Regions from separate parts of the Achromobacter sp. 1011791174 genome, predicted to be linked through region 1. Evidence: predicted binding sites of a transcription regulator. Region 1 holds the regulator's gene; each other region holds the start of a gene.
What was found. Region 1 encodes sigma-54, which starts transcription at its own class of promoters, with help from an activator protein. Its sites were predicted from a motif close to TGGCANGNAANCTGCTTT; they were not measured.

Region 2: AC6LJ5_RS02960 (TorF family putative porin) is a predicted target of sigma-54. The motif match lies at 1,307-1,324, and genes of this name have one in related genera.
Region 3: atzF (allophanate hydrolase) is a predicted target of sigma-54. The motif match lies at 979-996, and genes of this name have one in related genera.
Region 4: glnA (type I glutamate--ammonia ligase) is a predicted target of sigma-54. The motif match lies at 1,108-1,125, and genes of this name have one in related genera.

The regions. Positions count from the first base shown of each region.
Region 1 covers NZ_JCBANH010000102.1:14,327-16,528, reverse strand. Annotated here, with positions in the region: gene AC6LJ5_RS25550 ((2Fe-2S)-binding protein) at 1-69, opposite strand, end outside; gene rpoN (RNA polymerase factor sigma-54) at 190-1,617, opposite strand; gene AC6LJ5_RS25540 (hypothetical protein) at 1,634-2,202, shown strand, end outside.
Region 2 covers NZ_JCBANH010000005.1:32,337-34,538, reverse strand. Annotated here, with positions in the region: gene AC6LJ5_RS02970 (3'-5' exonuclease) at 1-127, shown strand, start outside; gene AC6LJ5_RS02965 (hypothetical protein) at 375-977, shown strand; gene AC6LJ5_RS02960 (TorF family putative porin) at 1,429-2,181, shown strand.
Region 3 covers NZ_JCBANH010000139.1:6,248-8,449, forward strand. Annotated here, with positions in the region: gene atzF (allophanate hydrolase) at 1-943, opposite strand, end outside; gene urtA (urea ABC transporter substrate-binding protein) at 1,323-2,202, shown strand, end outside.
Region 4 covers NZ_JCBANH010000021.1:12,209-14,410, forward strand. Annotated here, with positions in the region: gene glnA (type I glutamate--ammonia ligase) at 1-1,049, opposite strand, end outside; gene hemW (radical SAM family heme chaperone HemW) at 1,234-2,202, opposite strand, start outside.

The DNA.
Region 1 (2,202 bases):
GGTAGCGCCCGCGTCCACGCTGGCGCGGACTTGGCGTTCGGTGATCGCGTTGCATACACAAATGTACATGAGAATAATTATCGAAAATTATTCTCGAACTGGCAAGCGGCTTGCGCAAAAAAATTGCAACCGAGATGTCACGCAAGTGTTTGAAATCAGGGACGAATTTACAGCCATTCGTCCCTGATTTCAGCGAACCGAGGCCTGCGCCTTGCGCAGCGCCGCCGGCGCGATGCGCAGCGCCTCGCGGTATTTGGCCACCGTGCGCCGGGCGATCACGATGCCCTGGTCGGCCAGCTTTTCCATGATCTGGCTGTCGGACAAGGGCTTGGCGCGATTCTCGTCCGCCACCATCTGGCGGATATGGGTCTGCACCGCCGTGGCCGAGGTGGCGTCGCCGCCGTCGGTCGACACCCCCGCCCCGAAGAAGCGCTTGAGCTCCAGCGTGCCAAACGGGGTGAGCATGTACTTCTGCGTCGTGGCCCGTGAAATCGTGGATTCGTGCAGGCCCAGTTCGCCCGCGATGTCCTTCAGGATCAGCGGTCGCATGGCCGCCGGCCCCTGGCTGAAAAAGGCCGTCTGGCGTTCGACGATGGCCTGGGACACCCGCAGGATGGTGTCGAAGCGCTGCTCGACGTTGCGGATCATCCACTTGGCCTGCTGCAGCTGGGCCTGCAGGCCGGCGTGGGCCGATTCCTTCTGATTGCCCAGCATCTGCGCGTACAGGCCGTTGATCTGCAGGCGCGGCACGGCGGCGCTGTTAAGCGTGACCTGCCAGCCGCGCCGGGTCTTGCGCACGATCACGTCCGGCACGGCGTAGTCGGCGGCCGGCACGGTCCAGGCGCGTCCCGGACGCGGCTCCAGGCGCAGGATCAGGGCGTGCGCGGCGCGGAACCGGGTTTCGTCGCACCCCGCCGCCGCGCACAGACGGGCGACATTGCCGGTGGCCAGCAGCGGCAGGTGACGGGCGCAGATCTCGCGGGCGCAGGCCAGCGCCGCCGGGTCGGCCGCCTCGGGCAGGCGCGTGATGTCCGGGTGGCGCAATTGCAACAGCAGGCATTCCGCCATGTCCCGCGCGCCGATGCCGGGTGGATCGAAGGACTGCAGCAGCGACAGCGCCGCCTTCAGCTCGTCGATATCCGGCTCCAGCTCGGCCGGCAGCCAGCCCAGGATTTCCTCCAGCGGCGAGCCCAGGTAGCCGTTCTCGTCCAGCTCGTCGATCAGCAGGGCGGCCAATGCGGCGTCGCGCGGCGCCGCCCGGGTCAGCATCAGCTGGCCCAGCAGGTGCTCGCGCAGCGTGTCCGGCATGGCGGCCTCGGGCGGGCCGCCGTCCTCGTCTGGGTAGACCCCGCCGGAGCCGGGCATTTCCTCGATGGGCGCGTCGCGCTCGGCCGCCGGCTCGTCGTCCTGCACCGAGGACTCGCGTTCGGACTCTGCCTGCGCCTCGGGCGCCACGGGTTCGTCGTCGCGCTCGAGCAGCGGGTTGTCCGCCAGCACCTGCGAGATCTCGGCTTCCAGCTCGAGCGTGGACAACTGCAACAATCGGATCGATTGCTGCAGCTGTGGGGTCAGCGTCAGATGCTGACCGGGACGCAGTTCTAAAATCGGACGGGTCATAGGTACAATATTTTGCATGATGAATCAGACTTCGCCCGAGCGCGTTCGCCAGGATAGCCGCCTGATCGGCCAGACCCTGCTCAAACTTGCGCTTCCCAGACTCCTCCTGCGCGCGATCGTGATCGCCGTCGCCCTCATCATCTGGTATTTCGTCGCCAACTGGATACTGGACGCGGGCAAGCGCGTGAGCTTCGAATTCCTGCACTCGCTGGGCCAGCCCACGATGGACATGGTGCAGAAGTTCAGCCCCTACCTGTGGTGGGTCGGGGTCGGCATCTGGAGCCTCATCGTCTTCTTCGCGCTGCGCGCCTGGCTGAGCGCCAGCCTGGCCTCCGGCCGCGCCACGCCGGTGCAGACCGAGGTGCTGGCCGAACTGGCGCCGCAGCTGTCCGACGAATCGCTGGGCGTGCTGCGCTGGACCTGGGGCGACCGCGAAGAACCCTTCACCGTGGGCGACCTGCGCCGCTCGCTGTCTGAAATCCGCCACAGCCGCATCGCCAAGATCGACATGGTGGCGCGTCAGGCCGAGATCCTGGAAGGCGGCGGCAAGCCCCGCGCCGGCTCCCGCGACGACGACGCACCGCG
Region 2 (2,202 bases), on a different contig from region 1:
CTTTCGCTTCCTGCGCGGCGAACTCGATCCCGTCTCCTACGAGGCCGAGATCGCCCTGGTGCGCGACACGCTGTCCGCCAGTGACGCTCCGCACTGGAAGGAATACCTGGACGCCTGGAAAGGGTAGGCCCACCCCCGAAGCGCTGCGCGCTTCCCCCTCCAGGGGGCGCCGCTACGGACCGGCAAAGCCGGATCCGTGCGGCCTCTATCGGGGATGATCGGCATATGGGGGCGTTCCACGTGCTTCTTGAGGCGGTTGGGATGTCGAAATCCGGGACGCAATTGACTGAAACAAGCAGGGGCGTAGGCGAAACCTGACTGAAACCGGGCCGCTCGCACAATGGTCTCGCTTTCTTCAATTTCAGGAGACCTCGATGTCCCGCTACGCTCTACGTTCGAATCTGGCCGCTCTAGCCATTGCCGTTGCCGGCGCGATGGGGGCGGGCGCCGTGTCTGCCGCGCCGCCGGTCGATGGCGGCGCGCCGGACGCCATGCATGAAGGCCGCCACGACGGCTTCCACAAAGGCATGCATGACGGCGTCTATTTCCCCGGCCTGGGACCCGTGTCCAAGAAGCAGCTCGAACAGCTGAAACTGGACGACAAGCAGCAGGCGCTGGTCAAGACGGCCCAGGACAGCCAGCGCGGTCTGCGCGACGCCATGCGCGCCGCCGGCGCCAAGCGCCATGACCTGCTCAAGGCGCAGCTGGACAGCGGCAAGCTCGACCCGCGCGCGCTGATCTCGCAGTCCGAGCAGAACCGCGGTCAGTTCGACACCCAGATGAAGCAGGCCCGCGATCAGTGGCTGGCCGTCTGGGACAGCCTGAATGACGCCCAGCGCAGCCAGGTCGCGTCCATGCTCAAGGAACGCCAGGCGCGCATGGAACAACGCCACGCCCGCATGCAGGAACGCCACGGCAAGGGCGCTCCCGCGCCCACGGCCGCGCCTGCGCCAGCGACGGCTCCAGCCGCCAACTAAGCGGCGCTTCAGGCGCCTGCGGCGTAGCCGCGACCCGCGCTCCACGCCTGGCCCGCCCGGCCCCCGACGCTCCCGCGTTCGGGGGCCGCTTCGTTTCCGGCGCTCGCGCAGGCCGAGTCCTCGGGCCATGGCTGTTGGGATGTCGCCTTTGGGACCTTGTCGAGGGATGGGGCGGCGACTCGCGGCATGGAGCGGGGCTGGATCCAGCATGGCGCGCATTCCCCATTTTGATGCGCGGGAGGGGCGGAGTCGTGCCCGCGCGGCACGCTTCTGGTGCGCGTGGCCTCGCGTTCAGCCCGTCGCCAGCGCGGCGCCACCGGATTGAAACCTGGCACGGGCCTTGCTTGAAGAGCTGCGAGCCGTCGCCATTGATCCGATGCGCCGGCCGGCCAGGCGGAAACGCCCCGTGGGCGTTCCGCCGACTCCCTTCATCCGACCAGGACTCCGCACCATGAAGAAGACGCTGCCAGCCTTGCCCCTCGTGTTCGCTGCATGTTTCGCCGCGGTCGCGCAAGCCGAGCCCACCGATCTGGGCGGCGGCTTCTCGCTCAGCGGCAATGCCGCCATCGTCAGCGACTACCGCTTCCGTGGTTATTCGCAGACCGACTTCCGTCCTGCGGCGCAGCTGGGCATAGACCTGACCCACAGCTCGGGCTTCTACCTGGGGAACTGGAACTCCAATGTGTCCAGTTTCGTCTACACCGACGGCAATCTGGAAATGGACTTCTACGGCGGCTGGAAGGGGGATGTGGGCGGCGGCCTGACGCTGGACGCGGGGGTGCTGCACTACTACTACCCGGGTTCCAGCTCGCCCAAGGGCGGCAACTACAACAACACCGATCTCTACCTTGCCGCGACCTACGCCAACTACACGCTGAAGTACTCCTACACGCCCGGCGACTTCTTCAGCACGCCCGACAGCAAGGGCACCTGGTACCTGGACGGCACCGCCAATTTCGACCTGGGCGACGGCTGGGGCCTGGTCGGGCACCTGGGCTATCAGAAGCTCAAGAACCAGACCAACATGAATGGCGATTCCATCAGCCATTACGTGGACTACAAGCTGGGCGTGACCAAGGATCTGAAAGGTTGGGTGCTGGGCCTGGCGGCCGTGGGCGCGACCAAGGACAACTGGCTGCCGACCAAGTACGGCCATCCGTCGGGACGTTTGGGGGCGGTGTTCTCGGTGGCGCGCAGCTTCTGAGGGACCGAAGGCGGCCGGCGG
Region 3 (2,202 bases), on a different contig from region 1:
GCCCCTGGTACAGCAGCGCGGCCAGCTCGGCATAGGGCGAGAAATCAACGGTCCGCAGCTCGGCGCCGGTGGCTCGCACCTCACGCAGCGCCGCGTCGAAGGCGGCCTCGGCCTCGGCGTCGCCGTGGAACTCCAGCTTGTCCGGCACCGCGAAACGCGGCCGCGCCGGCCAGGGACGGGCCGTGCCGGCCGGCACGGGCCGCGAGTAGGGATCGCGCGCGTCGTAGCCGCCGGCGATGTCGGCCACGCGCAAGGCGTCGTCGACCGTCAAGGCGAACACCGACACGCAGTCCAGCGTGCGGCAGGCCGGCACCACGCCGGCGGCGCTGAGCCAGCCGCGCGTGGGCTTGAGTCCGACGATGTTGTTGAAGCCCGCCGGCACGCGTCCCGAGCCGGCCGTGTCGGTGCCCAGCGAGAACGCCGCCAGTCCGCGCGCCACCACCGAGGCCGAGCCCGAACTCGATCCGCCGCTGATGTACTCGGGCCGGAACGCGTTGGCCACCGCGCCGTGCGGCGAACGCGTGCCCACCAGGCCGGTGGCGAACTGGTCCAGATTGGTCTTGCCGATCAGGATGGCGCCGGCGGCGCGCAGGCGCCGCACCACGCCGGCATCCTCGTCGGGCGTGTAGGCGAACGCGGGGCAGGCGGCGGTGGTCGGCCAGCCCGCGACGTCGATGTTGTCCTTGACCGCGTAGGGCACGCCATACAGCGGCAGGCGCGACAGGTCGCCGTCCGCCGCCGCCAGCAGCCGCGCCAGTTCGTCCAGCTGGCGCGCCAGCGCCTGGCCGTCGACCCGCAGGATCCAGGCATTGTCGGCGGGCGCGTCCGGCGCGGCGGCGTGGCCGGCCAGCAGCGCCTCGGGCCGGGCGCCCGCGACATAGGCGGCCTGCCATTGCGCGATGGTCCAACCGGCGGTGTCGAACTGCGTTGCTGCGGCGTTCATGCTGGAATCCTCTCTGGTATGCAAGTACGGATTCCCAAGCAAGCGGCATGCCATGTCCGCGCCCGCAGCGCGTTTTCCCCCTGTTTCCCTGCCACGACATCCCGCGCGGCCACAAGGCGCGGCGCGCCGTCGCGGCGCCGGCGCGCACCAGCGCCGCGCAGATCACGCACCTGTTTTGTGCACGCGGCACCAGATTGAGCAAGCCGCTCCGCCGCATCGTTCCCGCGCCCCGCCCTTCCCGCCTACATATCGCGGCCCCGCCGCGCCGCCGCCTCCGGCGCGGCTGGCACGGGTCTTGCTTTGATGTCCTGGCGAGGCGCGGTACAGGCCCTGTCCATTTCATGCCGGCAATGCCGGCGCAACCTACCCAGGAGTCCCCATGAAACGCAGACTAGCCCTCAAGCAACTGACCGCCGTGAGCCTGCTGGCCCTGGCCGGCTGGATGCCCTCGGTCCATGCCGCCGAAGACACGATCAAGGTCGGCATCCTGCATTCCCTGTCCGGCACGATGGCGATCTCGGAGACCTCGCTCAAGGACGTGGCGCTGATGGCGATCGATGAGATCAACGCCAAGGGCGGCGTCATGGGCAGGAAGCTGGAGCCCGTGGTGGTCGATCCGGCCTCGAACTGGCCGCTGTTCGCCGAGAAGTCGCGCCAGCTGCTGGCGCAGGACAAGGTGGCGGTGGTGTTCGGCTGCTGGACCTCGGTGTCGCGCAAATCGGTGCTGCCGGTGTTCAAGGAGCTGAACGGCCTGCTGTTCTATCCGGTGCAGTACGAAGGCGAGGAACTGGAGAAGAACGTGTTCTACACCGGCGCCGCGCCCAACCAGCAGGCCATACCCGCCGTCGAGTACCTGATGAGCGAGGACGGCGGCGGGGCCAAGCGCTTCGTGCTGCTGGGCACCGACTACGTGTACCCGCGCACCACCAACAAGATTCTGCGCGCCTTCCTGCATTCCAAAGGCGTGAAGGACAGCGACATCGACGAGGTCTACACGCCCTTCGGCCATTCCGACTACCAGACCATCGTCGCCAACATCAAGAAGTTCGCCACCGGCGGCAAGACCGCCGTCATCTCCACCATCAACGGCGACTCCAACGTGCCCTTCTACAAGGAACTGGGCAACGCCGGCCTGAAGGCCACCGACGTGCCGGTGGTCGCCTTCTCGGTGGGCGAAGAGGAACTGCGCGGCGTGGACACCAAGCCGCTGGTCGGCCACCTGGCGGCCTGGAACTATTTCGAGTCGATCAAGACCCCGG
Region 4 (2,202 bases), on a different contig from region 1:
ACGTAGGGGATGCGGATCGAGGCCGAGCGGTTGCGGGCCGAGTAGGCCAGCTTGACCGGGGCTTCGTAGTGCGGAACCAGGCGCTTGTACGAGTTGGTGCCCGGGTTGGTGATGGCGTTCAGCGCGCGGGCGTGCTTGATGATGCCGCCGATGTAGTACAGCGCGAAGTCCGACAGGCCGGCGTAGCCGTTGCCCGCGAACAGGTTCTGGCCGTCCTTCCAGATGGACTGGTGCACGTGCATGCCCGAACCGTTGTCGCCGACGATGGGCTTGGGCATGAAGGTGGCGGTCTTGCCGTAGGCGTGAGCCACGTTATGAATGATGTACTTGGTGATCTGCGTCCAGTCGGCGCGCTGCACCAGCGTGCTGAACTTGGTGCCGATTTCCAGCTGGCCGGCGCCCGCCACTTCGTGGTGGTGCACTTCGACCGGCACGCCCATCTGTTCCATCAGCAGGCACATTTCCGAACGCATGTCCTGGAACGAATCGACCGGGGGCACGGGGAAGTAGCCGCCCTTGACCGAGGGACGATGGCCGGTGTTGCCGCCTTCGAAGTCCAGGCCGGTGGACCAGGAGGCCTCTTCCGACTTGATCTTGACGAAGGTGCCCGACATGTCGGTGTTCCAGGTCACGCCGTCGAACACGAAGAATTCGGGTTCCGGACCGAAGTAGGCGGTATCGCCCAGGCCCGAGGACTTCAGGTAGGCTTCGGCGCGCTTGGCCAGCGAGCGCGGATCGCGGTCATAGCCCTTCAGGTCCGAAGGTTCGACCACGTCGCAGGACAGGATCAGCGTCGGCTCTTCGCGGAACGGATCCATGTTGGCGGTGGACAGATCGGGGATGAGCAGCATGTCCGAGGCTTCGATGCCCTTCCAGCCGGCGATCGACGAACCGTCGAAGGCTTGCCCGCTTTCCAGCTTGTCTTCATCGATCGCGCTCGTGGGCACGGACACGTGGTGCTCGCGGCCCACGGTGTCGGTAAAGCGGAAGTCGACGAATTTGACTTCGTTGTCGGCGATCTGTTTCAGGACGTCTTTCGGGCTTGCCATGTCATCTCCATTAGATAAAAGGGTCGAGGGCGCTGCCGCTCGACTGGCATGAAAGAGGGAAGCAATAAGCGTGCCAGGTTTGGCCTCAGGGAATCCCCGGGGACAACGGCGAGTAAGAAGGAAAATGTAGCACCAATATGGTGCAAAAGATGGGGCATGAACGCCCCATCTTGGTGCTTTTTTGCTACAGGAACATTTCCTGCAGATCGTTCAGGAAGCGCCAGCCCAGGGAGGTCGCCTGCAGGCGGGTGGGATCGGCGTCTAGCAGGCCGCGTTTGGCCGCTGCCTCCAATTGGTGCGCGATGACGGCCAGCGACAGGCCGGTGCGCTCGCTGAACAGGGTCGCCGCCACGCCGTCCTTCAGGCGCAAGGCGTTCAGCATGAACTCGAAGGGCAGCTCGTCCGGCCCGACCTGTCGGCTTTCGGCCAGATGGCTGCCGTCGCGCGCGGCGGCGGCCTGCATCCAGGATTCCGGGTTGCGCAGGCGCGCCTCGCGCACGATGCGATCATGGAAAGACAGCTTGCCATGCGCGCCCGGACCGATGCCCAGGTAGTCGCCGAATTCCCAGTAATTCAGGTTATGACGGCAACGCGCGCCCGACCGGGCGTAGGCGGACACCTCGTAGCGCGCCAGGCCCGCCGTGGCCAGCTCGGTTTCGACCAGGTCCTGCATGGCGGCGCTGGTATCGTCGTCCGGCAAATCCTCGGGCGGGAACTTGGCGAACACCGTGTTCGGCTCCATCGTCAGGTGATAGAGCGACAGATGCTCGGTGCCGAAGGCCAGCGCCTGGCGCAGATCGTCCGTACAGGCCGCCAGCGTCTGGCCCGGCAAGGCGAACATCAGATCCAGGTTGACGCGCGACACGGCGCGCTGCGCCATCTCGATCGCGGCGCGGGCCTGGGCGGCGTCGTGGATGCGGCCCAGCTTCTTGAGCTGGACGTCATCGAAGCTCTGGATGCCCAGCGAAAAGCGCGTCACGCCGCTGGCGGCATAGTCCCGGAAGCGGCTGGCCTCGGCGGTGCCGGGGTTGGCTTCCATCGTGATCTCGGCGTCCGGCCACAGGTTCAGGCAGGCGCGCAACATCGCCAGCAGCTCGTCCAGCCCGGCGGCCGACAGCAGGCTGGGCGTACCGCCGCCGATGAACACCGACAC